Regions from separate parts of the Janthinobacterium sp. GW822-FHT07H11 genome, predicted to be linked through region 1. Evidence: predicted binding sites of a transcription regulator. Region 1 holds the regulator's gene; each other region holds the start of a gene.
The links. The regulator LexA, encoded in region 1, represses DNA repair genes until DNA is damaged. The targets are predictions, from matches to a motif close to ACTGTATNNNNATACAGT.

Region 1 (9,599 bases):
TGGCGGCCGAGGGCATGACCGTCGAGCTGGGCTAAGAGCCTATCCCAGTAGGGAGCGTCTTCTGCTGGCAGTTCATCAGGAGTGCGGACAAGGCGTGAGGAGGACGCGTGGCGAGCCACGCGACGACGATCAACGCAGTCCCCGCTTCTGAGGGGCGCCAGCAGGGGATGTATTCATCTACTGGGACAGGCTCTAAGGCCTGTATATGTTGGGTAGCGAACGGTGAATCCGGCGCAAGCGCAGCATGATGACTGCTTGTTTATTCAAGGACACTGCCATGACCCAGCAAAGCGAAAAAGCGCGCGAACAGCAGCAGCGCGAAGACCAGCAAGCCCAGCATGAAGCGAACAAGAGCCGCCAGCAGGCAGAGCAGAACAAGGGCGCGATCCGCCAGAATGACGGCCTGAAACCGCACCATGGTGGCGACAAGGGTCCGCGCGGCCAGTAATTCTCGACCACCAGACAGGCGCCGCGGCGCCTGTTTCATTTGGCGCTGCCACTGCATGAAACACCTGCTGACGATTGCTGGCCTTGCTCGCGGCGTTTGCCGTGATGGGCGCCGCCCCTGTCGTGTGCCAGGTGCTGTTGGTACTGCCGTGCATCGGCTATGCGCGCCGGCGCGCCAGAGCAGCCCACATCGACAGATAAAAAAAAGGGAGCCTGGACGGCTCCCTTTTCAATCGCGACGGTACTTCATCACATGATGTGGTGGCCAATCCACCAGGCGATCGCGGCGACGAAGGCCGAAGCCGGAATCGTGAAGATCCAGGCCCAGACGATATTGCCCGCCACGCCCCAGCGCACGGCCGACATCTTTTGTGCCGAGCCGACGCCGACGATGGCGCCCGTGATGGTGTGCGTGGTCGACACGGGAATGCCCAGCGCCGTCGAGACGAACAGCGTGATGGCGCCGCCCGTTTCGGCGCAGAAGCCGCCCACCGGTTTGAGCTTGGTGATTTTCTGGCCCATGGTCTTGACGATGCGCCAGCCGCCGAACAGCGTACCGAAGCTGATCGCCGTGTAGCACGAGATGATGACCCACAGCGGCGGCATGGCGTCGGCCGCGTTCGAGTAGCCGGCGGCGATCAGCAGCATCCAGATGATGCCGATGGTCTTTTGCGCATCGTTGCCGCCGTGGCCCAGGCTGTAGGCGGCCGCCGATGCCAGTTGCAAACGGCGGAACCACTTGTCGACCTTGCGCGGCGTCGAACGGACAAAAATCCACGACACGAGCAGCATCATGATCGAGCCGAACACGAAGCCCAGCACCGGTGCGATGACGATGAAGGCCACGGTTTTCCACAGGCCGGCCGCGACCAGCGCGCCCGTGCCCGACTTGGCGACGGCGGCGCCCACCAGGCCGCCGATCAGCGCGTGCGAGGACGACGAGGGAATGCCGTAGTACCAGGTAAACAAATTCCAGAAGATGGCGCCCATCAGCGCGCCGAAGATCACGTACTGGTCGATCACCGCGGGGTCGATGGTGCCCTTGCCCACCGTGGCGGCCACGGTCAGCTGGTGGAAGACGAAGATGGCGACAAAGTTGAACGTGGCGGCCATGGCAACCGCGGTCTGCGGTTTCAATACGCCCGTCGAGACCACCGTGGCGATCGCGTTGGCGGCATCGTGGAAGCCGTTCATGAAGTCAAACAGCAGCGCCAGGACGATCAACAGGCCTAGCACGTAGATGCTGATTTGTATGGTCATTATAGTTTCTTTTCTGATTCTGGTTCAGGACAGGCCCAACGCTTACGCGTTTTCGACGATGATGCCTTCGATAATATTGGACACATCTTCGCAACGGTCGGTCACGGTTTCCAGAATTTCGTAGATCGCTTTCAGCTTGATCAGGTTGCGCACGTCCGGCTCGTCGCGGAACAGCTTGGACATGGCGGCGCGCATCACGTGGTCGGCGTCCGATTCCAGGCGGTCGATCTCTTCGCAGATGGCGACGATCTTGCGCGAGTTATCCATGTTGTGCAGCATGGCGACGGCGTCGCGCACTTTTTCGGTACAGGCCAGCACCAGTTCGGCCAGGCGCTTGGCTTCCGGCGTGACGGCTTTCAGGTCGTACAGCGAGACGGTTTGCGCCGCATCTTCCAGCAGGTCGAGGATGTCGTCCTGGCGCGTGATCAGCTGATGGATGTCGTCGCGGTCGATCGGCGTGATGAAGGTCTTGTGCAGCATTTCCACGGTGGCGTAGGTGACTTTGTCCGCCTGTTTCTCGATGCTTTCGATCGCATGCACGCGGTTTTCCAGGTCGTCGAAATTGGTCATCAGGCCGAGCATCTCTTTCGCGCCCTTGACGCACAGTTCCGCGTGCTGGTTAAACAATTCAAAAAACTTGCCCTCAGTGGGCATCAAGCGTCCAAACATGTCATTCTCCGTTAAGCATTGAGTCGTGTTATTTACTACAGAAAGCCGCCCCGTATGAGGGGGCGGCCAATGGAATTGCCAGTGCTGCTGAGTCTTAGTCGCCTTGGTAGAGCGCCAGGCCACCACTGTAATTGCCAAATTTGGTGTACTGCCCCATGAAGGTGAGGCGGATGCTGCCGATTGGACCGTTACGCTGTTTGCCGATGATGATTTCGGCCGTCCCCTTGTCGGGCGAGTCGGGGTTATACACCTCGTCGCGGTAAATGAACAGGATCACGTCGGCATCCTGCTCGATAGCGCCCGATTCGCGCAAGTCGGACATCACGGGCCGCTTGTTCGGGCGTTGCTCCAGCGAGCGGTTCAGCTGCGACAGCGCGATCACGGGGCAGCCAAGTTCTTTCGCCAGCCCTTTCAAGCCGCGCGAAATCTCGGAAATCTCGGTGGCGCGGTTGTCGCCCGGCGTATTGGCCGACATCAGCTGCAAGTAATCGACGATGATCAGGCCCAGCTTGCCGCATTGGCGCGACAAGCGGCGCGAGCGGGCGCGCAGCTCGATGGAATTGAGCGCCGGCGTTTCATCGATGTACAGCTGCGCGTCGTTCATCTTCTGGATCGCGTTCGTCAGGCGCGGCCAGTCTTCGTCGTTCAGGCGGCCCGTGCGCAGGCGGTGCTGGTCCAGCTGCCCCACGGAACCGAGCATACGCATGGCCAGCTGGGCGCCGCCCATCTCCATCGAGAACACGGCCACGGGCAAGCCGCTGTCGATGGCCACGTTTTCGCCGATGTTGACGGAAAACGCCGTCTTGCCCATCGATGGGCGGCCCGCCACGATCACCAGGTCGCCCGGCTGCAGGCCCGAGGTCATGCGGTCGAGGTCGATGAAACCGGTGGGCACGCCCGTGATTTCACTCTGGTTGTCGCGGCTGTACAGTTCGTCGATGCGCTCGACCACCTGCGTCAGCAGGGGCTGGATGGCGGTCCAGCCCTGGGCGCCGCGCGCGCCCTCTTCGGCGATGGCGAAAATCTTCGACTCGGCCTCGTCAAGCATCTGCTTGACTTCCTTGCCTTGCGGGCTGAACGCCGTGCCGGAGATATCGTCGGCCACCGTGATGAGTTTGCGCAGCACGCCGCGGTCGCGCACGATCTCGGCATAACGGCGGATGTTGGCGGCCGATGGCGTGTTTTGCGCCATGGCGTTCAGGTAAGCGAGTCCGCCCACATCCTCGGCCTTGCCGAGCTGGGTCAGGGTTTCAAAAACAGTAATGACATCGGCTGGCTTGGAAGCGTTAACCATCTTGACGATTTGCTCGAAGATGATGCGATGGTCATAGCGATAGAAATCCTCCGCGTGCATGAAGTCGGCGATGCGGTCATATGCGGCATTGTCGCGCAGCAGACCACCAATGACGGATTGTTCTGCTTCGATCGAATGCGGCGGAATACGGAGGGAATCCAGTTGCGGATCAGAGGGGGCGTTCATGGCGCGAATTATACCCGCTTCGGCGTGCGGGCAAAAAAAAAGGGCGAAAAATCAGCGAAAAAAAGACGACAAAAAAGCCGGGCGAACCCGGCTTTTCATAGTACTTGACAGTACGGTAGCGCATGCGGGCCAGGCCCGCAGACGATTACGCGTTCGCGTCTGGAACGACAGCGATGACAACTTCCACGACCACGTCGGTGTGCAGAGCAACCGAAACGTTGTGCTCGCCAACGATCTTCAGCGGGCCGGTAGGCATGCGGATTTGTGCTTTTTCAACAGCAAAACCTTGCTTGGTCAGCGCTTCAGCGATGTCGAAGTTGGTGACGGAACCGAACAGACGGCCATCGACGCCAGCTTTTTGAGCAACTTGAACGGTCAGGCCGCTCAGTTTTTCGCCCTGGGCTTGCGATGCAGCCAGTTTGGCGGCAGCAGCTTTTTCCAGTTCGGCGCGCTTGACTTCGAATTCAGCAACGGCCGAAGCCGTGGCACGACGTGCCAGGCGTTGTGGGATCAGGAAGTTACGTGCGTAACCGTCTTTGACTTTGACGACTTCGCCGAGGTTACCGACGTTAACAACTTTTTCTAACAGAATGATTTGCATAGTTCTTCTCCAGGAATATCTGACCGATTAAGCGTGGTGCAGATCGGTGTATGGCAGCAGCGCGAGGAAGCGAGCGCGCTTGATTGCGGTGTCGACTTGGCGCTGGTAGTGCGCTTTGGTACCGGTCAGGCGTGCTGGCATGATCTTGCCGTTTTCTTGGACGAAGTCTTTCAGCGTGTCGACGTCTTTGTAGTCGACTTGCTCAACGTGAGCTGCGGTGAAGCGGCAGAACTTCTTGCGTTTGAACAACGGATTTTGCTGTTTGCGTTTTTCTTTAAGCTTGAGCTTATTTTTGTCGAACTTTTTACCGAATGCCATGTCAGGCTCCTGTATCTAAAATGCGCTAGTCGGGAATGACTGCACTAAAATCAATGATGTGAAACACCAAACTCTTGCTGTTGCGGCTCTTCCTGGCCAGGAAACCCGTGAACTGATATACCCCGCCCAAGCTTGCCTGACTGAACCGGCCTGAGATTTCGCCAGCGGCTAGCGCGGCAACATCAAACTCGGTCAAACGGGCAATTCCTGCTTCCATCTGCTGCGAACTGTGTTGCAATACTGCATTCACAATCGGCAGCCCTGCCGGGGTATAGCGCAATATTTCGCGCTCGGCAATGATGGCGGTAACTTGTAGCTGGTTCAGCGCACGATCCTGGTCAAGAATTAAGCTGCTGCTGCGGCTGGAGCGGCTGCTGGTGCTTCGGTGCGGTGGCTTTTGGCCGCGTCTTCGCGTTGTACCGATTTCATCATCGGCGAAGGAGCTGTTTCAGCTTTCTTCATTTTAACGGTCAGGTGACGCAACACGGCATCATTGAATTTGAATGCTGTTTCCAACTCGACCAGGGTCTCGTTGTCGCATTCGATGTTCAGGCAGATGTAGTGTGCTTTAGGCAGCTTTTGGATCGAGTAAGCCATTTGACGGCGGCCCCAATCTTCCACGCGGTGAACCGAACCGCCGCGGGTGGTTACGCTGGCTTTGTAGCGTTCGATCATCGCGGGCACTTGCTCGCTTTGGTCCGGATGGACGATAAAGACTATTTCATAATGACGCATGCAAACTCCTTCAGGTCGGATTGATAATCGCCCACCCCGGCGTCAAGACGGGTGTGGGAAGGTCAGCCGAAGATTATAACCGCTATTGGCGAAGTATTCAATCATTCCTTCCGCAACGGCCACCAGCACGTCGCCACACCCCCGCATTTCAGCCCGGCGCGACTATTTCTTGCAAAATCACGCAAAAAGCCCGAAATCCGCTTGCATAGTCGGCGATACTGTACAAAAATACAGACTGTTCATATAGACAGCATTTTAGTATGCACCCACCGCTCATGATCAAGCTGACAGCACGACAAGAACAAATCCTGAACCTGATCAAGGACGCGATTGAAAACACGGGTTTTCCCCCTACCCGTGCCGAGATCGCCAACGAATTGGGTTTCAAATCGGCCAATGCGGCCGAAGAACATCTGCAGGCCCTGGCCCGCAAGGGCGCCATCGAGATTTCGCCGGGCACTTCGCGCGGCATCCGCCTGATCGGCGTTGCCGCTGAAACAGCGCCATCGAAGGTGCCGGCGGCCCTGCTGATGTCGCTGCCGCTGATCGGCCGGGTGGCGGCCGGCTCGCCCATCCTGGCGCAGGAAAACCTGGAAGCGAGCTACAACGTCGATCCGGCCCTGTTTTCGGCCAAGCCCGACTTCCTGCTGAAAGTGCGCGGCTGGTCCATGCGCGACGCCGGCATCATGGATGGCGATCTATTGGCCGTCAAGAAGGTCGACAGCGCCAAGAACGGCCAGATCGTCGTGGCCCGCATCGGCGACGAAGTCACCGTCAAGCGCTACAAGAAGACGGGTTCCGTGATCGAACTGCTGCCGGAAAACCCGGACTTCAAGGTCATCACCGTGTCGCCGGAAGATGAATTCGCCCTGGAAGGCCTGGCCGTGGGCTTGATGCGCAGCTGGCATTAAACCGCTGCACACAAAAAGGGCCGCAACAGCATGACTGTTGCGGCCCTTTTCATTTGTCCGGCGACTTATACATCGAGTGCCTGGCGGAAATCCTCGAGCAAATCCACCTCATCCTCGATACCGACGGAAACGCGGATCAGCGACTCGGCGATACCCATGCTGGCGCGGCGCTCGGCGCCCATCTCATAGAAAATCGTGTGGGCGACGGGAATGACCAGGGTGCGCGTGTCACCGAGGTTGCTGGCCGGAATAGCCAGATGGAGACGATTGAGGAAATCGAAGCAGTCGATGCCGTCCTTCAATTCAAAGCTCAACAGCGAACCATAGCTGCGGAACAAATCCGTCGCCAAGGCGTGCTGCGGGTGCGAGGCCAAACCCGGGTAATGCACTGCCGCCACGCGCGGGTCGGCGGCCAGCATGGTGGCCAGCGCCAGCGCGTTCGAGCAGGTACGGTCCATGCGCAAGGCCATGGTTTCCGCGCCGACGGCGATATGGTGCGCCGCTTCCGGACCCAGCGAGGCGCCGAAGTCGCGCAAGGCCTTGGCGCGGATTTGCGCGATGCCCCACTGCGCCGGCGCCGCCTTCTTGTAGTTCTCGAAAATATTCGGATACTGCGTCCAGTCGAACACGCCCGTGTCCGTCAAGCTGCCGCCCAGCGCATTGCCGTGGCCGCCGATGGATTTCGTCAGGGCGTTGACCACCAGGCCCGCGCCCACGGCTTTCGGGCGGAACAGGTAGGGCGTCGTCATGGTGTTGTCGACGATATACAAAATGCCTTTCTCGCGGCACAAGTCACCGATTTTTTGCAGGTCGGCGATCTGCGTGCGCGGATTGGCAATAGTTTCCACGAATACAATCCGCGTGGCCGGCGTGATGGCGGCCGCCACGTTGGCCACATCGGTGGCGTCGACGAACGATACGGCGATACCTTGCCCCGTCACCGTTTGCCACAGGCTGTTGGTGTTACCAAACAGAAAGGCCGACGACACGACATGGTCGCCCGCGCGCAACAGCGATTGCACCACGGCGCCGATGGCGCCCATGCCGGTGGCGAAACACAGGGTGGCCACGCCGTCTTCCATCTTGTTGACCTTGTCTTCCAGCGCGGACACCGTCGGGTTGCCCTGGCGGCCATAGCGGAAACCGGGCTCCTTGCCCTGGAAGACGGAAGCGAGCTGGCGCGCATCGGCATAACCAAACGCGACGGAGGTGTGCACGGGCTTGTGCAGCGAGCCGTGCTCGATGCCCTTGCGACGGTCGTTATGCAGGATGGTGGTGGTAAAGCCGTAGTTTTTTTTATCGTTCATGATCGCGGAGCAAAAAAAGCCCGGCGCTAGCCGGGCAAGATAATTACGCTTCTGTCGTTGCCAGGTTCAGGTTCAGCTGGGAACGCGGCGTATCTTCGGGCGCTGCCGCCTTCGGATGGTGGCGCGCGTATTCCAGGCGGTCCAGGTATTCCTGCGACACGTCGCCCGTCACGTAGACGCCGTCGAAGCACGAGGCCTCGAAGTTCGTCAGGGCCGGGTTGACGTCGGCGATCGCCTGCTTGAGCGCGCCGATATCCTGGTACACCAGGTAGTCGGCCGTGATTTCGCGGCACACTTCTTCCGTCGTGCGGCCATAGGCGATCAGTTCGTCGCGCGTCGGCATGTCGATGCCGTACACGTTCGGGTAGATCACCGGTGGCGCGGCCGAGGCGAAGATGACCTTTGTCGCGCCCGCTTCGCGCGCCATCTGCACGATTTCACGGCTGGTGGTGCCGCGCACGATGGAGTCGTCGACCAGCAACACCACTTTATCCTTGAATTCGGATGGAATCGCGTTGAGCTTCTGGCGCACGGATTTCTTGCGCGCCGCCTGGCCCGGCATGATGAAGGTGCGGCCGATGTAGCGGTTCTTGATGAAGCCTTCGCGGTACTCGATGTTCAGCGCCATGGCCAGCTGGATGGCGGCCGGACGCGACGAGTCGGGAATCGGCATGACCACGTCGATATGTACGCCAGGCAACTCCGTGCGGATCTTTTCCGCCAGGTATTCGCCCATTTTCAGGCGCGTGGCGTACACGGAGGCGCCGTCGATGACGGAGTCGGGACGGGCCAGGTAGACGAATTCGAACACGCACGGGTTCAGGCTGGCGTTGTCGGCGCACTGGCGGCTGTGCAATTGCTTGTCAGCATCGATGAAGACGGCTTCGCCGGGACCGATGTCGCGCACGAAACGGAAGCCCATGCCTTCCAGCGCCACGGATTCGGAGGCGATCAGGTATTCGGCGCCCTGCTCCGTTTCATTGATGCCCAGGCACAGCGGACGGATGCCGTGCGGGTCACGGAAGGCCAGCAAGCCCACGCCGGCGATTTGCGCCACGGCAGCGTAGCCGCCCTTGACGCGGCGGTTCAGCACGGTGACGGCCTTGAAGATGGCGTCCGGGTCCAGGTTCAGGCCCGTCGTCGCTTCCTGGATTTCATGCGCCAGCACGTTGAGCAGCACTTCCGAGTCGGAATCGGTATTGATGTGGCGGCGGTCGTTCTTGAACATTTCCTGCTTCAACTGTTCCCAGTTGGTCAGGTTGCCATTGTGCGCCAGGGTGATGCCGAACGGCGCATTCACATAAAACGGCTGCGCTTCCTCTTCGCTCGACGAACCGGCCGTCGGATAGCGGCAATGACCGATGCCCGAGTTGCCTTGCAGCGAACGCATGTTGCGCGTACGGAAGACGTCACGCACGAGGCCGTTGGCCTTGTGCATGGAAAACATACTGCTGTGATTGGTCGCAATCCCTGCCGCATCCTGGCCGCGATGTTGCAAAAGCAACAATGCATCATAGAGCAATTGATTGACAGGTTGATGGGAAACGACGCCGACGATGCCACACATGGTGTGCTCCTAAACTGTGCTACTGATTTTAAAAAAAATTCAAAATTTCACATGCTGCGCGTAAGCGGCAGGCAGATAAGGCTTGATGGCGCGCGCGCCCTGCTCCGCGAACGGGCTGAGCAGCGCGTTTTTCCAGAATGGCTGCTGCGGTATGGATGTCATGCCACACAAGATGACGGCGGTCAGCACGATCACAAGCCCCCGCGCCAGACCGAACAGGCTGCCCAGGGTGCGGTCGGCCAGGCTCATGCCCGTCACCTTGACCAGCGCGTCGACCGTCATGCCAAGCAAGCCCATCAGGATG
Region 2 (9,599 bases), 1.0 Mb from region 1:
TGTCCCACGGCGGCAGCCAGGGGACAGGCGCGCCTAATCCGCGATGCCCAATGCCTGCAGAATGGGCAAGCCGGTGCTGCGGAAATGCTCGGCATGCTGGACGATTTCCGCCAGATTCTCTTCGCGTGTCGCCAGCGCCACGCCATTGCGCACCATGCCCTGCTGCAAAGGCTGAAAAGCTTGCCATACAAACATCGCCCACTCTTCCAGCGTCCGCAGCCCCTGGCTGCGCGCCAGAAGGAACAACTGTTGCAGATGTAATACACCCACGCCACCTCCCGTGACGGGGCTGGCCAGCGCGGCCAGGTCGGTGCGGCCCAGCGCCTGCTGCAGCAAATGGCGGTTCAAGCGATCCGTTGTCGGCCGCGCCAGCGCGATCGTGGCGTCATCTTGCACAAGTGAAATGCAATTCTTGTGCGCCAGCACCAGGACAATTTGCAGCAAGTCGCTCAGCGTGACGGCCTTGCCCTGCACGCCCTGCTCCAGCTCGGCGAGGGTGTGTATGCGATGGTCGGCCAGGACGTCGAGCACGGGCGCATAGAGGTCCTCGTCCATTGCTGCCTCGCCAAGGCTTCCAGCCACCGTCATCGTCACTGCGGCGCGCGGCAGCACCAGCAGCATGCGCACGGCGCGCAGGGCCGCCGCCTGCTCGACGGCATGCAGGCGGCGCGCGCCCTTGACCCAGTAATCGTGGCGAAATTGCCTGTTGACCAGGAAATCGCGCGTGACTTCACGCAATGTCGCATCGGGAATGTGCGCCAGGAATGCGAGATGCTCGGGTGTCAGATTGAGGGGATCGACGTGATCGGGATACGCGGCCGAGGCGGCGAACTCGAGCTTGGCTTCGCCCAATACCGGCGCGATGGCCGAAAACGGGGCGGCTTGCCAGTGGCTGTTGAAGTACTCGTGCGCCAGATAGTTCGGATCGAGCTCCCCCAGCTGCTGCAGGCGGGCGGCGCTGGCCGGATTGGCCAGCAGGTAGCGTGGCGTGGTGTCCATCATGCGCTGGACAAAGGACAGGGCGCTGGCGACGCGCGTGCGCACATCCTGCCCGGGCAGGCTCATGACGCGGCCATGCTGGTGCAGCAGCGCCCGTATCGGCGCCATGGCCGCCCAGCCGGCATCGGTGTTGTAACTGATATACAGGACACCGCCGGGCTTGAGCTTGCGGCCAAGAAAGCTCACGATGGTCCGCTGGTTTTCCGGCGAAATCCAGCTCCAGATGCCGTGCAAGCCTATGTAGTCAAAATCAGGCAGGTCGCTGCGGCCGCAAAAATCCTGGAACGATTCGTCCGACAGTACCGCGCCGCTGCCCGCGGCATCGGCCAGCTCCTGCGCAAACGCGGCCTGGGCCGGGTTGAAATCATTGCCATACCAGCGCGTCGTCGCTGCGGCGGCGTGGATATTCACGCTGATGCCCTGGCCAAAGCCCAGCTCGCATGCCGTGCCGACCTTGGGCGGCATGATGCCGGCATGCAGCATCAACAACTGGCTGCGCAAGGGATTGAGTTCCGTGTAGTAGCCGTAGGTATACGAAGTTTCGGCAGTATAGCCGGCATGCCAATCGCTCATCAGGTGCCCCGTCGTCACGGCCGCGATGCGCACGATGCGCAGTAGCCTGACAGCAGGATAACTGATCCTGGCCACGCCGGTCATACCAACATGGCTGGCCGCGCGGCGGCTATGCCTCGTCTTCTGGCTCCAGGCCCTTGAGCGCGACCTGCACGGCGCGCTGGGAAAAGCCGCGCTGCAGCATGAAGCGCATCTGCTTGTTGCGCTGTTCGGCATCCTGCGCCACTTGCCCGAATTTGCGGCGCCATACCTCGCAGGCGCGCGCAACCTCGCCTTCGGCCAGGCCCGCCTTGAGTTCCTGCAGCGCCTCGCCGCCGATGCCGTGGCTTTGCAGTTCCGCCATGATGCGGCTGTTGCCGAAGCGGGCCGCGCGGCGATGGATCAGCGACTCGGAAAAGCGCTCCTGCGACAGCCAGTTGGCCTGCTCCAGGCTGTCGAGCAAGGCTTCCACATCGTCGCCTTCCTGCGCATGGCGCTGCAGCTTGCGCCGCAATTCCATGCGGCTATGTTCGCGCATCGACAGGAAGCGTAGCGCCCTGCCCTTCAGGCTTAGTTGTACTGCGGCCATACACCCACCTTGTCTTTCATTCCACGATCACATCCCCCAAACACAATCGCCGCCCGGCGCAACAGCGCGGGACGGCGATCATGGTCACACCTTGCAGCAAGCCATGCGTAGGTCGGATTAGGCCCCTTGGGCCGTAATCCGACAACATTGTTGACGTCTGATCCGACAACAATGTTGACGTCTGTGGTGTTGTCGGATTACGCGCGGCTTTGCCGCGCTAATCCGACCTACTCTGCCTTGGCTTCCGCCTTGGCAGCCTTGTCGGCGGCTTTATCCGCTTTTTCCGGCTTTTCAGCAGCCAGCGGCGGCAGTTCGCGCACGCCCAGCGAGGCGCGGACCTTGTTTTCGATCTCGCGGGCCAGCGCCGGACGCTCCTGCAGGAAGGCGCGGGCGTTGTCCTTGCCCTGGCCGATGCGTTCGCCGTTGTAGCTGTACCACGAACCGGATTTTTCCACGATCTTGGCATCCGAACCGAGGTCCAGGATTTCGCCTTCGCGCGAGGTGCCGGCGCCGTACAGGATGTCGAAGTGCGCTTCCTTGAACGGCGGCGCGATCTTGTTCTTGACGACCTTGACCTTGGTTTCGTTGCCGATCACTTCATCGCCGGACTTGATCGAGCCGGTGCGGCGGATGTCCAGGCGCACGGAGGCGTAGAATTTCAGGGCATTGCCGCCCGTGGTGGTTTCCGGGCTGCCGAACATCACGCCGATCTTCATGCGGATCTGGTTGATGAAGATGACCAGGGTATTGGTGCGGTTGATGGAACCGGTCAGCTTGCGCAGCGCTTGCGACATCAGACGCGCCTGCAGGCCCGGCAGGGAGTCGCCCATGTCGCCTTCGATCTCGGCGCGTGGCGTCAGCGCGGCCACGGAGTCGATGACGACCAGGTCGACGCTGCCCGAACGCACGAGGGCGTCGCAGATTTCCAGCGCCTGCTCGCCCGTATCCGGTTGCGAGATCAGCAATTCATGCAGGTTCACGCCCAGCTTTTGCGCGTAACCGACGTCGAGCGCGTGCTCGGCATCGATAAAGGCGCAGGTGCCGCCCAGTTTTTGCATTTCAGCAATGGTTTGCAGGGTCAGCGTGGTCTTGCCCGACGATTCAGGACCGTAGATTTCCACCACGCGGCCGCGCGGCAAGCCGCCCACGCCCAGCGCGATATCGAGGCCGAGCGAACCGGTCGACACGACTTGCACTTCTTCGATCGGTGCGCTGGCATCCATGCGCATGACCGAACCTTTGCCAAACTGCTTCTCGATCTGCGCCAGTGCGGCGGCGAGCGCCTTGGCTTTTTCCGATGCGGGTACTACAGCTTTTTTATCGTCCATATGTTCTTTCAGCCGTTCTACAGTTGCATGTTGAACAAAATCATGCGGCCTGCGATGGCGCCAGTGGGTTAAATTCTTTACACAGACAGTACTGTATAAAAAAACAGTGATCAATGCAAGCGGAACGTGGATTTGTTTTGAAACAGATCAATACAAGCCTTGTTTTTCACAAAAACTCGCCACCTTGCGGAAAATGAAACACAATACAGACTTCTGTTGCCGCGAGCTTAGGAAGCCTCACCATGCGTATTTTACTTGCCGAAGATGACAGCGTGCTGGCCGATGGGCTGACCCGTTCGCTGCGCCAGTCCGGCTATGCGATCGATTGCGTCAAGAACGGCCAGGAAGCCGACACGGCCCTGTCCACCCAGGAATTCGACTTGCTGATCCTCGACCTGGGCTTGCCGAAAATGTCCGGCCTGGAAGTGCTGCGCCGGCTGCGCGCCCGCTCTTCGCTGCTGCCCGTCCTGATCCTGACGGCCGCCGATTCCATCGAGCAGCGCGTCAATGGCCTGGACCTGGGTGCCGACGATTATATGGCCAAGCCGTTTGCCTTGTCGGAACTGGAGGCAAGAGTGCGCGCCCTGACGCGGCGCGGCGCCGGCGGCGGCGCCACCATCATCAAGCACGGCCCCCTCAGCTACGATCAGGTGGGGCGCAGCGCCTACATCAACGACCAGATGCTCGACCTGTCGGCGCGCGAGCTGGGCCTGCTGGAAATCCTGCTGGGCCGCACCGGCCGCCTCGTTTCCAAGGAGCAACTTGTCGACCACCTGTGCGAATGGGGCGAGGAAGTGTCGAACAATGCCATCGAAGTGTATGTGCACCGTCTGCGCAAGAAGATCGAAGTGGGCGGCGTGCGCATCGCCACCGTGCGCGGCCTCGGCTATTGCCTGGAAAAATACTCGGAAGCGGCGCGCCTGCAGGCCGAAGCGGGCGAAAGCAGCGGCCCTGGCAACGCGCCCGCGCCCAAGTGAAAGCGCGCGAAGCGCCCACCGACGACGTCGCGGACGACGACTGGTTCGAGCCGCCCACGACGGAGCAGGATGACACCATCGAGCATTCGCTGTTCGGCGAAATCCTCGACTGGATGCTGGCGCCCCTGCTGCTGCTGTGGCCGATGAGCATCGCCATCACCTACCTGGTGGCCAAGGGCATTGCCAATCAGCCGTTCGACCATGCGCTGGAAGACAGCGTCACCGTGCTGACGCAGCAGGTGAAGCAGGCCGACGGCGCCATGCCGCGGCGCGTGCCCGGACAAAACAGCGGCAACAAGGGCCGCGACTTCCTGCGCGGCGATGACGTCGACACCTTGTATTACCTGGTGGTGGGCGCCCACGGCGAATACATCGACGGCGACCGCGACTTGCCGCCGCCGCAGGACCCCGACAAGTACCGCAGCGGCGCGGTGCTGTTCCGCAACGACACCATCCATGGCACGCCCGTGCGCGTGGCGTTTACCTATCTCGACCTCCCGTCCGCCAACGACGACACGCAGCGCGCGCTGGTGCAGGTGGCCGAGACGCTGGAAAAGCGCGCGCAGCTGGCCAATGAAATCATCAAGGGCGTGATTTTGCCGCAGTTTATTATCCTGCCCGTGATCCTGGCCCTGGTCTGGTTTGCCCTGGCGCGCGGCCTGTCGCCGCTGGCGCAATTGCAGGAACGCATACGCGCGCGGCCGCCCGACGATTTATCCCCCATCGAATCGGGCCAGGTGCCCGAGGAAATCACGCCGCTGGTCGGTTCGCTCAACGAGATGCTGGCGCGCCTGTCGCTGTCGATCGACATGCAGAAGCGCTTCATCGCCGATGCGGCGCACCAGATGAAGACGCCGCTGGCCGGCATGCGCATGCAGTCCGAGCTGGCCTTGCGCCAGACCGACCACGATGAAATCCATCGTTCGCTGCTGCAACTGGCCAAGAGTTCCGAGGCGGCCACGCGGCTGGTGAACCAGCTGCTGGCGCTGGCCCGCGCGGAAAACCAGCCGCAGGCGGGCACGGCCTTCGAGCCGATCGAGCTCAGCGAGCTGGCGCGCGGCGTGGTGCAGGACTGGGTACAAGCCTCGTTTGCCCAGCATATCGACCTGGGCTTCGAACAGCCCGCGTATGCGATCATGATTTCCGGCAATGCCATGATGCTGCGTGAACTGCTCAGCAACCTGATCGACAACGCCCTGCGCTACACGCCGGCCGGCGGCAGCGTGACGGTGCGCGTGCGCAGCACCCTGGAGCTGGCGATACTGGAAGTGGAAGACACGGGACCCGGCATTCCGCAGGCGGAGCGCCAGCATGTATTCGAACGCTTTTACCGCATTCTCGGCAGCAATGTCGACGGCAGCGGCCTGGGCCTGGCAATCGTGCGCGAAATTGCCCAGCAGCATGGCGCCGAAGTCGACATCTTTAACAACCCGCGCGCGCACTCGCCGAAACTGCCGGGCACCCTGCTGCGCCTGAGCATCGCCCTGCTGTTGCCCGAGGCTCCAGAAGAGGATGACATCACGTATGGATAAACCGACCGCCGGCCCCGTGCCCGGCATCGCGGCGGCGGCCCCGGCGCGGCCGCCGCGCGCGCCCAGCCCCGAGCTGCAGCAGCGCCGCGAGGCGCACTGGAAAAAGACGCGGCGCCTGACCGCCATCCTGCTGACCATCTGGCTGCTAACGGGCTTTTTGACCGTGTTTTATGCGCGCGAACTGCTGCACCTGAACCTGTTCGGCTGGCCGCTGCCGTTCTATATGGCGGCCCAGGGCGCCTCGCTGGTTTACCTGGCCATCATCGCCTTCTACGCCTGGCGCATGCGCCGCCTGGACCGCGCCTTCCATGCCGGGGAACAGGCATGAGCGGCCAGCGCAGCTTCTTTGCGCGCCTGTGCCGCTACTATCTGCTGTTTGCCGGCGGTTTCGCCGCCTTCCTGCTGGCGCTGGCGGTGCTGGAACAGGAAGGCATGCCGCGCGCCTGGATCGGCTACCTGTTCATGTTCGCCACCATCAGCCTGTACGCCACCATCGGCGTCATCAGCCGCACCTCGAACGTCACGGAATATTATGTGGCGGGGCGGCGCGTGCCGGCCATGTTCAACGGCATGGCCACGGCCGCCGACTGGATCTCGGCGGCCAGCTTCATCAGCCTGGCCGGCGGCCTGTACCTGAACGGCTTCGACGGCCTGGCCTTCATCATGGGCTGGACGGGCGGCTATTGCCTGGTGGCCCTGCTGATTGCGCCCTACCTGCGCAAGTTCGGCCAGTACACGATTCCCGACTTCCTCGCCGCCCGCTACGGCAGCGGCGCCGACGGCCGCGGCGCCGCCGTGCGCGTGGTGGCCGTGGCCGCCACCATCATCGTCTCGTTTACCTATGTGGTGGCGCAGATCTACGCGGTGGGCCTGATCGCCTCGCGCTTCACGGGCGTGGATTTTTCCGTCGGCATCTTCCTGGGCCTGGCCAGCATCCTGGTCTGCTCCTTTCTCGGTGGCATGCGCGCCATCACCTGGACCCAGGTGGCGCAATACATCATCATCCTGGTTGCCTTCCTGATTCCCGCCATGTGGCTGTCCGTCAAGCATGCGGACAATCCCGTGCCGCAGCTGGCCTACGGCAAGGTGCTGCCGCAGCTGAGCGCGCGCGAGCACGTGCTGGAAAGCGACCCGCGCGAAAACGAAGTGCGCGCCATCTTCCGCCAGCGCGCGCAAAGCTACCAGGCACGTCTGGCCGGCTTGCCCGCCTCCTGGGAGCAGGGCCACCTGGCGGCCCAGCGCCAGCTCGACAGCTTACGCCAGCGCAATGCCTCGCTGTTCGAGATCCGCAATGCGGAGCGCTACCTGATCGCCTATCCGAAGAGCCCGGACGAGGCACGCCTGCAGTGGCAGGCGGCGCAGGCGCACAACCAGAAGCGGGCCGAGCCGATCACGCCGCATGCGCTGCCGTTTCCCGCGCCGGACCGCGCGCAATCGGATATCAAGCGCAACAATTTCCTGGCCCTCGTGTTCTGCATGATGCTGGGCACGGCAGCGCTGCCGCACATCCTGATGCGCTCGTACACCACGGCGTCCGTGCACGACACGCGCGTATCCGTGTTCTGGACCCTGTTCTTCATCCTGTTGATCTATCTCACCATTCCCGCGCTGGCCGTGCTGGTCAAGTACGATATCTATTCGGCGCTGGTGGGCACCCAATACGCAAACCTGCCCACGTGGGTATCGTACTGGGCCAACGTGGACAAGCTGACGCCGCTGATCAGCATTGTCGACGTGAACCGCGACGGCATCGTGCAACTGGCGGAGATCGCCATCGACGCCGACGTGCTGGTGCTGGCCACGCCCGAGATTGCAGGCTTGCCCTACGTCATATCCGGCCTGGTGGCCGCTGGCGGGCTGGCCGCCGCCCTGTCGACGGCGGACGGCCTGCTGCTGGCCATTTCCAATGCCCTGTCGCACGACATCTATTACAAGGTGGTCGATCCCACGGCCTCGACGCAAAAGCGCGTGACCATTTCCAAGCTGCTGCTGCTGGCCGTGGCCTTCATCGCCGCCTATGCGGCTTCGCAAAAGCCGGCCGACATCTTATCGCTGGTGGGCGTGGCTTTTTCGCTGGCCGCCTCGACCCTGTTCCCGCCGCTGGTGCTGGGCGTCTTCTGGCAGCGCGCCAACCACTACGGCGCGCTGGCCGGCATGCTGACGGGCTTTGGCGTCTGCCTGTATTACATGCTGCACACCAGCGCCATGCTGGGCGGCACCCCGGACGGCCAATGGCTGCATATCGCGCCCATCTCCGCCGGCATCTTTGGCGTGCCGGCCGGCCTGGCGGCCAGCATCGTGGTCAGCTGGCTGACACCGGCGCCGGGACGGCGCAGCACGGGGCTGGTCGAGCATATCCGGGCGCCGGAATAATGGCATGAAAATACCTGGCGGGACTCGCTAAAAATCGCCGCAAATGATAGCCTAGCGGAAATAGTATTCAAAATAGATACTATATCTTGCAACTTGATGCGGAGTGTCCATGCGGTCCAGCCTTGCCTGCCTTACCCTTACTGCCCTGTTATCGAGCGCCATCAGCATGCCGGCCCATGCCGCGGCATCCGTTCCGCCGGCAGCGGCGATTCCCGCCGCCGATTTCTTTGCCAATGCCACGCTCAGCGGCGCCGTGCTGTCGCCGGACGGGCGCCACGTGGCCGTGCTGGTCAGCGCCAAGGACGGCCGGGTCCAGCTCTACACCGTGGACTTGCCCAGCATGAAGGTCGCGGGCCTGACCTCGTTCGAAGACGCCGATATCAGCAGCATCGCCTGGGTCAACGAGCGGCGCATCGTCTATAGCGTGATGGATCGCAATATCGCCCAGGGCGACGTGCAATACGGACCGGGCCTGTATGCGATCAATATCGACGGCAGCGGCTACCGCCAGCTGGCCAGCAACACCTATTCGCGCACGGCGACGCGCGGCGCGCGCGAGATGCTGAGCTGGAATACGCGGCTGCTCAGCGCCAGCGGCGACCGCGGCACGGACGACGTGTATGTCACGGAAGCCCAGTTCAGCGCCACCGGCACCCTCTCGCAATCGTTGCTGCGCCTCAATACCGTGACCGGCATCAGCAAGCCGGCCGCCAGCATGGCCGATGCCCAGGGATGGCTGCTGGACCAGCAGGGCGAAGTGCGCATCGCCCTGACGGTGAAGGACAACAAGCGCACCCTGCATTACCGCGAGAATGCCGCCGCGCCCTGGCGCAAGCTGCGCGAGAGCGACGTGTACCAGGCCGAGGCGGGCGACTTCTCGCCCGCCTTCTTCGATGCCAAGGGCAACTTCTATGTGCATGCGGCCTACAAGGGCGCGGCCGCCGTCTACCGCTACGACCTGGCCGCCGGCGCCATCCAGGGCGCGCCGCTGGCGAACACGCCCGGCTACGATTTTGCCGGCATCCCCGTCCAGGGCAGCGAGGCCTTGCTGGGCATGCGCTTTGAAACGGATGCCGGCGGCACGGTCTGGTTCGACAAGACGCTCGACGCCGTCCAGGCCAAGATCGACGCGCTGCTGCCGGCCACGGTGAATGTCCTGTCCGTGGCCAAGCGGGCGGAGACGCCGTTCGTGCTGGTGACGGCCAGTTCCGACGTGCAGCCGGCCAGCGTACTCATCTTTAATACCGAA
Region 3 (9,599 bases), 240 kb from region 1:
GCCATCCGCGCCGCCGTCGCCCCCTACCGGGGGCGCATCGAAGTGGACTTCTGGGATCACCTGAGCCAGGAAGAGCTGCGGCGGCGCATCGAGGCGCTGGGCGAAGGCAGCGCCGTCTACCTGCTGCCCGTCTACCGCGACGTGCTGGGCCAGCGCACCACGCCGCCGGCCGTGGCGCAGGACCTCGCCTCGCGCAGCGCCGTGCCCATTTTCACCAGCGTGGAATCGCTGATACTGCCCGGCGTGGTGGGCGGCTATGTCATCAGCGGGGAAAGCGTGGGACGCACCATCGCGCGCATCCTGCAGGGCCGCGCGCCCGACCCGGACGGCATGCAGGCCTATATCTTCGACGACAACGCGATCCGGCGCTTCGGCTTGCGCCACGTGCCTGACGATGCGCGCATCCTGAACCGGCCACAGGGACTATGGGCCCAGTATCACTGGCAGATCATCGCCGGCCTGTCGCTGATCGTGCTGCAGGGCGCGCTGATCACGGCCCTGATGCTGGCCTTGCGCAGCCGGCGCGCCACCCTGGCAACCCTCAATGAAGAACGCAAGCAGCTCGAGGAACGGGTCCTGCGGCGCACGCTGGAACTGCTGGTGGCCAATTCCAGGCTGGAGCAGCAGGCCACGACGGACCCGCTGACGGGCCTGGGCAACCGCCGCATGATGACCTTGCGCCTGGGCGAAGAGCTCGAGCGCGCCCAGCGCTTCAGCCACACGCTGTCGCTGCTGATGATCGATATCGACCATTTCAAGCGCATCAACGACCGCCATGGGCACGACGCGGGCGACCGCGCCATCGTCGCCGTGGCGCAGGTATTGCACAGCATTACGCGGGGCATGGATACGGCGGCGCGCTTCGGCGGCGAGGAATTCGTGCTGCTGATGCCGGAAACGCCGCTGCAGGTGGCGCTGGAAGCGGCGGAGCGCCTGCGCATGGCGGTGGCCGGCCTGCGCGTGGAATGCGACGATGGCCAGCTGGCGAACCTGACCATCAGCATCGGCGTGACATCGAGCACGCCGCAAGCCATCCCGACAAACCGGCTGGGGCCGGACAGCCTGACCGACCTGCTGATCCGCGCCGACCAGGCCCTGTACCGCGCCAAGCATGGCGGACGGGACAGGGTTGAGTGGAGCTGAACTATTGCGCGTCCGGCTGCCGCGACGGATGCGCGGCGGCAAACGCGGGCAGGCCGGCGCAATGCGCATGGATGCGCGCAATGCGCGGATACGGCGCCAGCTCGATGCCGAAGCGCTGCGCGTTGAACACTTGCGGCACCAGGCAGCAGTCGGCCATCGTCGGGCTGTCGCCATGGCAGAACAGGCCCGTACCGGCCGGATCGCCCTGCGCCAGCAGCGCCTCCACGGCCGCCAGTCCCTCGGCCATCCAGTGGCGGTACCATTCCTGCTTGACCTCGTCGGACAGGCCCAGCGTGTTTTTCAGGTACTTCAGCACGCGCAGGTTGGTCAGCGGATGGGCGTCGCAGGCGATCGCCAGCGCCAGCGCGCGCACCCTGGCGCGTCCCGGCGCATCGGGCGGCAGCAGCGGCGCGGCCGCATGCGTCTCGTCGAGGTACTCGAGGATGGCCAGCGACTGCGTCAGGATGGTGCCGTCGTCGTCCAGCGCCGGCACCAGGGCCGACGGGTTGACGGCGCGGTAGGCCGGCTGCAGCTGCTGGCCGCCATCCTGCAGCAGGTGCACGGGGATGCTGTCGTAGGCGATGCCCTTCAGGTGGAGGGCGATGCGCACGCGGTAGGCGGCCGAACTGCGAAAGTAGGTGTACAGCTTCATCGGGCGCCCTCCCCTCAGGCGCGGCCGGCGTACAGGGCCACGCTCTGCTCGATGCTGCCGAAGATGCTGGCGCCGGCCGCGTCGCGCATCTCGATGCGCACCGTGTCGCCGAACTTCAGGTAGGCCGTCTTCGGCGCGCCGTGTTCGATGGTTTCATACATGCGCACTTCGGCCAGGCAGCAGTAGCCGACGCCGCCGTTCGCTATGCTCGAACCGAACAGGTTGCCCTGCTTGTTCGACACGGTGCCCGAGCCGACGATGCTGCCGGCGCCCAGTTCGCGCGTTTTGGCCGCATGCGCGACGAGCTGCGCAAAATTGAAGGTCATGTCTTCGCCCGCATTTGGTTTACCGAAGGGCTGGCCGTTCAGGTCCACCAGCAGCGGCAGGTGCAGCTTGCTGTCAGCCCAGGCGGCACCCAGCTCGTCGGGTGTGACGGCGACGGGCGAAAACGCGCTGGCCGCCTTCGACTGGAAGAAGCCGAAACCCTTGGCCAGTTCGCCCGGGATCAGGTTGCGCAGCGAGACATCGTTGACCAGCATCACCAGGCGGATGGCTCGCGCCGCGTCGGCCGCGCCGGCGCCCATGGCGACGTCGCCCGTGACGACGGCCACTTCCGCCTCCAGGTCGATGCCCCACTCTTCCGACAGGGCGAAGATCGGGTCGCGCGGACCGATGAAACTGTCCGAGCCGCCCTGGTACATCAGCGGGTCCGTGTAGAACGAGGCCGGCACCTCGGCGTTGCGCGCCTTGCGCACCAGTTCCACGTGGTTGATGTAGGCGGAACCGTCGGCCCACTGGTAAGCGCGCGGCAGCGGCGAATGGCACAGCGCCGCATCAAACGGCTGGGCGTCCGGCGCCTGGCCCGCGTTCAGGGCGGCATACGCCTGCTCCAGTTTCGGCGCCACGGCGTCCCAGTCGTCGAGCGCCGCCTGCAGGGTGGGGGCGATGGCGGCCACGCGCTGGTACTGGCGCAGGTCGCGGCTGACGAGGACCAGGGCGCCGTCGCGGCTGCCGTTCTTCAGGGTTGCGAGTTTCATGGGGTATGTTCCTTGTTAGGCGTAGTGTTCAGATGGTGTCGGTCTGCGGTGTCAATCTGCCGCGGTCACGCTTCGGCCGGTGCGTGCATCCAGGCGGCGTGCTTGGGCGCGCGGCGCGTCTGCGACCATTCTTCCAGCATTTCCCATTTGACGGCGTCCAGCTTGGCCATCATCTCCAGCGTGCCCACGTTGGCCGCCAGCTCCAGGCGGTGGCCGTTCGGGTCGAAGAAGTAAATCGACTGGAAGATCGCGTGGTTGACGGGGCCCAGCACCTCGATGCCGGCGGCCACCAGGCGCTCCTTGGCGGCCAGCAGCTCTTCCATGCTGGCCACTTCCAGCGCCAGGTGCTGCACCCAGGCCGGGGTATTGCGGTCGCGGTCCATCGGCGGCTGCGTCGGCAGTTCAAAAAAAGCCAGCACATTGCCCTGGCCCGCGTCGAGGAAGACGTGCATGTACGGGTCCGGCGCCTTGGTCGACGGCACCAGGTCCTCGGCGATGGCGAGGACGAACGCCATGTTCAAATGCTTGACGTACCATTCGACGGTCTGCTTGGCGTCGATGCAACGGTAGGCGACGTGGTGGATTTGCTTGATCTTCATGCTGTTGTCTCCGATGGATGGCGCCTCAGGGCGCGATGGCTGGCTCTTTTTCACCATTAGAATCGAGTTCCAGCTATCATACAAACAATATTTAACCATTGATTTATCGGATTATCTTATGAGTCCCAGCCTGCGCCAGATGCGCGCCTTCGTTGCGCTTGCCAAGACCGGCAGTTTTACGCTGGCGGCCGAATACCTGCACGTGACGCAATCGGCCTTGAGCGGCTTGATCAAGGAACTCGAAAGCGTGCTGGGCGTGCGCGTGGTCGAGCGCAGCACGCGCAAGACGCAGCTGTCCGAGATCGGCCGCGAACTGTATCCGCTGTTTGAAAAGATGCTCGAGGACCTGGACGGCGCCATGGCCGGCATCGCCCAGCGCAAGGCCCTCAAGACAGGCATGGTGCGCGTCGCCGCGCCGCAGATGATGGCCTGCACGCTGCTGCCGGAAGTCATTGCCGCCTACCGCCAGGCGCATCCGGACGTGCAGCTGCGCCTGGTCGACTGCCCCGTGGAAAACGTGTCGGCGCGCGTGTTCAGTGGCGAAGTCGATTTCGGCATCGGCCCCGAGCGGGACCCGACGGCGGAAATCGCCGCCCAGGTACTGTTCGAAATGCCCTTCGTGCTGGTCTTTCCAGAGCAGCACCCGCTGCAGCGGAAAGAGCGGGTCACCTGGGCCGACGTCGCCGATTATCCGTTCATCTCGCTGCAGGGCCAGTTCACGGAGCGCCTGCTGCGCGACATGCACGGCAGCTTGCGCGACCTGTCGCTCCATCCCTACAACGAGGTGACCTTCATGACGACGGCGCTGGCCATGGTCAGCGCCAATCTGGGCATCACGGCCTGCCTGCCGTATGCGGAACCGATGGTCAAGCTGTACCGGCTGCAGATGCGCACCCTGCACGAGCCGGAACTGACGCGCCGCTTCTTCGCCTACACCAAGACGGGGCGTTCGCTGTCGCCGGCGGCGCACAGCTTCATGGCCTTCCTGTTCCGCTTCGTCGAGACGCACGAGTGGAACGTGGGAGCGCGCGGCGGCGCGGCACGCGACGCGCTGCCGGCGGGCGGCCCGTCGGGCGCCGCCTTATAATGGCGCATCGCCCCTAGCCGCCTACGCCATGACCCTGCCCGACCAGAACCCGCTCTCGCCCATCGACGCCGCCACCATCGCCATCAACCAGCGCATGAACAAATTCGACGGCCATGAACAGGTGTGGCTGTTCGGCTACGGCTCGCTGATCTACAAGGCCGATTTCCCGTACATCGCGCGCCGCCCCGCCAGCATCGCAGGCTGGACGCGGCGCTTCTGGCAGGGGTCGCACGACCACCGCGGCACGCCGCTGGCGCCGGGGCGGGTCGCCACCATCGTGCCGCAGGCGGGTGCCGTGTGCGACGGCATGGCCTATCTGATCACGCCCGAAGTCTTCGCCCACCTCGACCACCGCGAAAAGAACGGCTACCTGCGCCTGGCCACCGACATCACCTTCGACGACGGCAGCAAGGTCGAAGGCCTGGTGTACATCGCCAACGAGGAAAACGCCGCCTTCCTGGGCGCCGCCCCGGAACTCGACATCGCGCGCCAGATCGCCCGATCAAACGGCCCCAGCGGCCCGAACAGCGAATACCTGCTGCACCTGGCCAGCGCCCTGCGCGAACTGGGCAAGAGCGACCCGCATGTCTTTGCCATCGAGCAACATCTGGCCCAGCTCCAGGCACCTGGCCAGGACAGCGCCGCAGCACCCTCCGGCGCCTGAGGCAGCCGGAGCCCAGCCCCTGCCGCCGCGTTTCCCGACGGCGGCGCGCCACTTCCCGCGAGCGCCGGCATTGCCCGCCACCCGCAGGCCAGCATCGCCCGCATCGCAACCCATGGGCGCAAGCGTCGCGGCCTCAGCGCTGACGACGGTTGAATTTAAAACAGATCCAGCTGCCCCGCCTGGCCCTTTTTTGCTGTCGCGCCCAGCGGCGGCACCACCAGCGGGCGGCGGAACTGCGTGCTGTCGAGCTGCTTGAAGCGGCCGCCCTTGCCATGCAGGCCCAGGCGGTGCACGGCCTTGTCAAAACGCTGGTGTATGAGGTCAGCCCACACCCCTTCGCCGCGCATGCGCGCGCCAAAGCTGCTGTCGTAATCCTTGCCACCACGCATTTCGCGCACGCGGTTCATCACGCGCTGGGCACGCTCAGGAAAATGCGCCTCCAGCCATTGCTGGAACAAGGGGCTCACTTCCCACGGCAGGCGCAGCACCACGTAATGGGCATGGATGGCGCCCGCGTCGCGCACGGCTTCGAGCAGTTGCTCGATTTCCGGTTCCGTGACGAACGGGATGATGGGCGCGATGCTCACGCCCACGGGAATGCCCGCCTCGGTCAGCGCGCGTATCGTGCGCAGGCGCCGGGCCGGGGCGGCCGCGCGCGGCTCCAGCGTGCGCGCGATGGCCGGGTCGAGCGTGGTGACGGTGACGGCCACGGCAGCCAGGCGCCTGGCCGCCATCGGCGCCAGGATATCGATATCGCGCTCGATCAGCGACGATTTGGTGATCAGCGCCACGGGGTGGTCGCATTCATGCAGCACTTCGAGCACGCGCCGCGTCAGCTGCCGCTCGCGCTCGCACGGCTGATACGCGTCCGTGTTGACGCCCAGCGCGATCGGTTCGGCCACATACGACGGCCTGGCCAGCTCGCGCCGCAGCAGTTCGGGCGCGTTCACCTTGGCATAGATGCGGCTTTCGAAATCGAGCCCCGGCGACAGGCCCAGGTAGCTGTGCGTGGGGCGGGCAAAGCAATAGATGCAGCCGTGTTCGCAGCCCCGGTACGGGTTCAGGGAAACGCCGAACGGCAAATCGGGCGAGGCATTGCGCGTGAGGATGGTGCGCGCCTGCTCGTCGCTGACCTGCGTCTTCCAGGCGCCGCCGTCTTCCGCTGCCGCCCCGTCCTCGCCAGCCACGCCCCAGCCATCGTCGAAGCCGGCCCGCGCGTGCACGTCATAGCGGCCCTGCAGGTTGGACACGGCGCCGCGTCCCTTGCGCGCCTTCAGCGATTGCGGCGGCAGCATGGCTTGCCCGGCGAAGCTGTCATCGTGTTCTGGAATGATTGCTTTCATGAACGGCCCCATCAACTGTATATACGTACAGTATACTATGCCGCTGCCAGGGCAAGATCAAGGGCTGCCGTGACGTGAATTCAAGCTTTTTCACCTTTCGGCATGACATAACTCAACTGTTGCGCGACAAAACCGTCAAAAGCCGTGATCAAGGGAGCGAAACGCTCCGCGCCCTGTTCCAGCTGCATCAAGGCATAGCACGTCGCTTCCAGGGTCGACAGCTGGTCCGGCGCATGCGCCTTGCGGATCAGGTAATGGGACGCGGGCGTGTCGCGCAGGGGCAGGCGCGGCAATTGTTGCAACAGGGGATGCAGGTACAGCATCTTGCGGCTCTTGCGCCAGGTGGCGTCGAGCACCACCAGCCGCAATTGGGCGGGATCGAGCAAGGTGGCGGGGTCGAGCGCAGGCGGCGGCGCGATGCCCAGCGAACGGTCGCCCGGCGTATCCGGGTACAGCAGCACATTGTGCTTGCCGGCCAGCAGCGCGGCCAGCGTATCGGGCGCGAAATGCTCGCCCGTCAGCAGGCGGCTGTTGGGCAGGCTCAGGTGCAGCAAGCGGGCGCTGCCCTTGGCGTTATGGACTTCCAGCGGATGCTGCAGGAGCAGCACCTCCACGGCGTGGGCAACGGGGGCGATCCAGCGGCAAATGCAGCTGGCTTCGGCGCGCAGGCAGGCGGGACAGCGCTTGCGCCGGGACGGTTCGGGGGGATTGCTGCTACTCATGGCAAGGCGCATTCGGGGGAGTCTTCAAGCGGCGATTGTAGCGCCCGCGCCATGCCAGGGGGAAGCCGCGCTTAAAACTCTTCCCATTCGTCTGCGCCGGACGCCACTGGCGCCTTCGGCGCAGGCGCGCGCACCGCGGCCGCCTGCGCCGCCTTGGCGGGCGCGGCAACGGCCTTGGCCGGCGCGCGCCGCGCCGCCGGTTTCACCGTGGCTGCGGCGGCGCGGGCAGGCAGGTACGGTTGCGCCGCATCAAGCTTGAACACGCCCACCACGTCGGCCAGCCTGGCGGCCTGTTCCTGCATGGATTCGGCCGCCGCGGCCGCCTCTTCCACCAGTGCCGCGTTCTGCTGCGTGACCTGATCCATCTGGCCGATGGCCCGGTTGACCTGCTCGATGCCGGCGCGCTGCTCGTCGCTGGCGTCGGTGATCTGGTTCATGATCTGCGTCACATGGCTGATGCTTTGCACGATCTCGTCCATGGTGCGGCCCGCCTTGTCCACCAGTTGCGACCCGGCCTCGACCTTCTGCACGGAATCGTCGATCAAACCCTTGATTTCCTTGGCCGCCGCCGCCGAGCGCTGCGCCAGGCTGCGCACTTCGGACGCCACCACGGCAAAGCCGCGGCCCTGTTCGCCAGCCCTGGCCGCCTCGACGGCCGCGTTCAAGGCCAGGATATTCGTCTGGAAGGCGATGGCATCGATCACGCTGATGATGTCGACGATCTTGCGCGAGGAATCGTTGATCGAGCCCATGGTATTGACCACTTCCGACACCACCGCGCCGCCCTTGCTGGCGATCTGCGACGCATCGATGGCCAGCTGGTTGGCGCTGCGCGCGTTGTCGGCATTGAGCTTCACGGTGGACGTCAGCTCTTCCATGGAAGAAGCCGTCTCTTCCAGCGAACCGGCCTGCTCTTCCGTGCGCGATGACAGGTCCAGGTTGCCGGCGGCAATTTCGCTCGACGCCGTGCTGATCGACTCGGTGCCCGAGCGCACCTGGCCCACGATGCTGACCAGCTTGTCGTTCATGTTTTTCAGCGCATGCATCAGTTGTCCCGTTTCATCGCGGCTGTCCACCACGATATGGCTGGTCAGGTCGCCTGCGGAAACGGCTTCCGCCACCTCGACGGCGCGCGTGATGGGACGCGTGATCGAGCGCGTGATCCAGTAGGCGCAGGCGATGCCCAGCAAGATGGCGACTGCGCCCAGCGAGATTTGCAGCAAACGGCCGTTTTCATAGCGCGAGCGGATGTGCGCGGCCGCTTCATCGAGCAATCTGGCTTCCAGCACGGCCAGCTTTTTCAGCGACGCCAGGTAAATGTCGCGCTTGACGGCCATGTCGCCTTCGTACAGGCGCTTGCCCGTTTCCAGGTCGCCCGCATTCTTGGCCTTGAACACATTTTTGCGCACTTCCGTATAGGCTTTGCGCGTACTCAGCACTTCCTGGTACAGCGCTTGCTCCTCGGCGTTCAGCTCGCTCTTGCCGATAGCGTCCTGGATTTCCGTGGCGCGCGCCGACGAGACCGCCATTTCCTGTTCAAACTGCTTCTGGTGTTCGGGATCGCCCACTTTCCAGGCGGCCGCCGTGCGCGCCGCATTGACCTCGATGACCTTGGTCCATTCGCCGATCAGGCGTTCATTGCGCACCTTGACATTGACCAGTGCATCGGTTTCCTTGCTGGCGCTTTGCATCTGCACGATGCCCACCACGGTGAGACTGGTCAACAGGAGCAGGACGGCGGCAAAAGCGCCACCGAGACGTACGCCGATCTTGAGGTTTTTCATTGCGTGATTCCTATCTGAAGAAAACAATGCACAGACGCCACGAAACCGACTTACTGCCAGGTATCAATATAGCAGGCATCTGCCGTGCGGCAATCACGAGCGGCGACGCAACGCTACCCAGGTCGCCAGAATGGCAGCGCGCCGCAGCGCACCACTTTGGAGCAGATTGTGAGTGAATCAGGATGGTATTGCAAGAAATAACATGCAGAAAAGCAACAATTACAAGGTGCTATGCCAGCACGAACGGGCGGCAGACAAGCAGCGTCAATTTTGCTTCACATAGATCAATTTTGACGTATCGAAACCCAACCCACGGGCTTTTTCGATCAGGCGCTGCTGCAATGCGGGATCCATGGTGGGCGTGCGCGACAGCAACCACAAGTACGACTTGTCGGGGCCGCTGATCATGGAGTAGCTGTAATCTTGTTGGTCCAAATCAAAAACGATGTAGGAACCATAGAAGGGGCCGAAAAACGACACTTTCAGATAGCCCACGTCTTTCTTGTCGACGAAATACGCCTTGCCTTCCGCTTCCTTCCACTTCGTGTCCGCATCCTTGTAGCCGCGG

Region 2: the regulator LexA is predicted to act here: its motif matches at 3,559-3,576, upstream of recA (recombinase RecA).
Region 3: the regulator LexA is predicted to act here: its motif matches at 6,540-6,557, upstream of AC3RCJ_RS21390 (PA0069 family radical SAM protein).

Annotation. Positions count from the first base shown of each region.
Region 1 covers NZ_CM179507.1:5,081,136-5,090,734, forward strand. Annotated here, with positions in the region: gene AC3RCJ_RS22350 (MBL fold metallo-hydrolase) at 1-35, shown strand, start outside; gene AC3RCJ_RS22355 (hypothetical protein) at 278-448, shown strand; gene AC3RCJ_RS22360 (inorganic phosphate transporter) at 697-1,710, opposite strand; gene AC3RCJ_RS22365 (DUF47 domain-containing protein) at 1,750-2,376, opposite strand; gene AC3RCJ_RS22370 (replicative DNA helicase) at 2,471-3,856, opposite strand; gene rplI (50S ribosomal protein L9) at 4,002-4,457, opposite strand; gene rpsR (30S ribosomal protein S18) at 4,485-4,775, opposite strand; gene priB (primosomal replication protein N) at 4,801-5,100, opposite strand; gene rpsF (30S ribosomal protein S6) at 5,121-5,510, opposite strand; gene lexA (transcriptional repressor LexA) at 5,786-6,421, shown strand; gene AC3RCJ_RS22400 (cystathionine gamma-synthase family protein) at 6,487-7,728, opposite strand; gene purF (amidophosphoribosyltransferase) at 7,772-9,295, opposite strand; gene AC3RCJ_RS22410 (CvpA family protein) at 9,335-9,599, opposite strand, start outside.
Region 2 covers NZ_CM179507.1:6,104,889-6,114,487, forward strand. Annotated here, with positions in the region: gene AC3RCJ_RS27015 (methyltransferase regulatory domain-containing protein) at 34-1,656, opposite strand; gene recX (recombination regulator RecX) at 1,682-2,140, opposite strand; gene recA (recombinase RecA) at 2,368-3,468, opposite strand; gene AC3RCJ_RS27030 (response regulator) at 3,711-4,445, shown strand; gene AC3RCJ_RS27035 (sensor histidine kinase) at 4,442-5,977, shown strand; gene AC3RCJ_RS27040 (DUF4212 domain-containing protein) at 5,970-6,305, shown strand; gene AC3RCJ_RS27045 (sodium:solute symporter family protein) at 6,302-8,350, shown strand; gene AC3RCJ_RS27050 (S9 family peptidase) at 8,460-9,599, shown strand, end outside.
Region 3 covers NZ_CM179507.1:4,839,748-4,849,346, forward strand. Annotated here, with positions in the region: gene AC3RCJ_RS21360 (diguanylate cyclase) at 1-1,143, shown strand, start outside; gene maiA (maleylacetoacetate isomerase) at 1,145-1,795, opposite strand; gene AC3RCJ_RS21370 (fumarylacetoacetate hydrolase family protein) at 1,810-2,832, opposite strand; gene AC3RCJ_RS21375 (VOC family protein) at 2,898-3,431, opposite strand; gene AC3RCJ_RS21380 (LysR family transcriptional regulator) at 3,550-4,518, shown strand; gene AC3RCJ_RS21385 (gamma-glutamylcyclotransferase) at 4,580-5,182, shown strand; gene AC3RCJ_RS21390 (PA0069 family radical SAM protein) at 5,338-6,477, opposite strand; gene AC3RCJ_RS21395 (tRNA-uridine aminocarboxypropyltransferase) at 6,606-7,247, opposite strand; gene AC3RCJ_RS21400 (methyl-accepting chemotaxis protein) at 7,319-9,031, opposite strand; gene AC3RCJ_RS21405 (lipocalin family protein) at 9,296-9,599, opposite strand, start outside.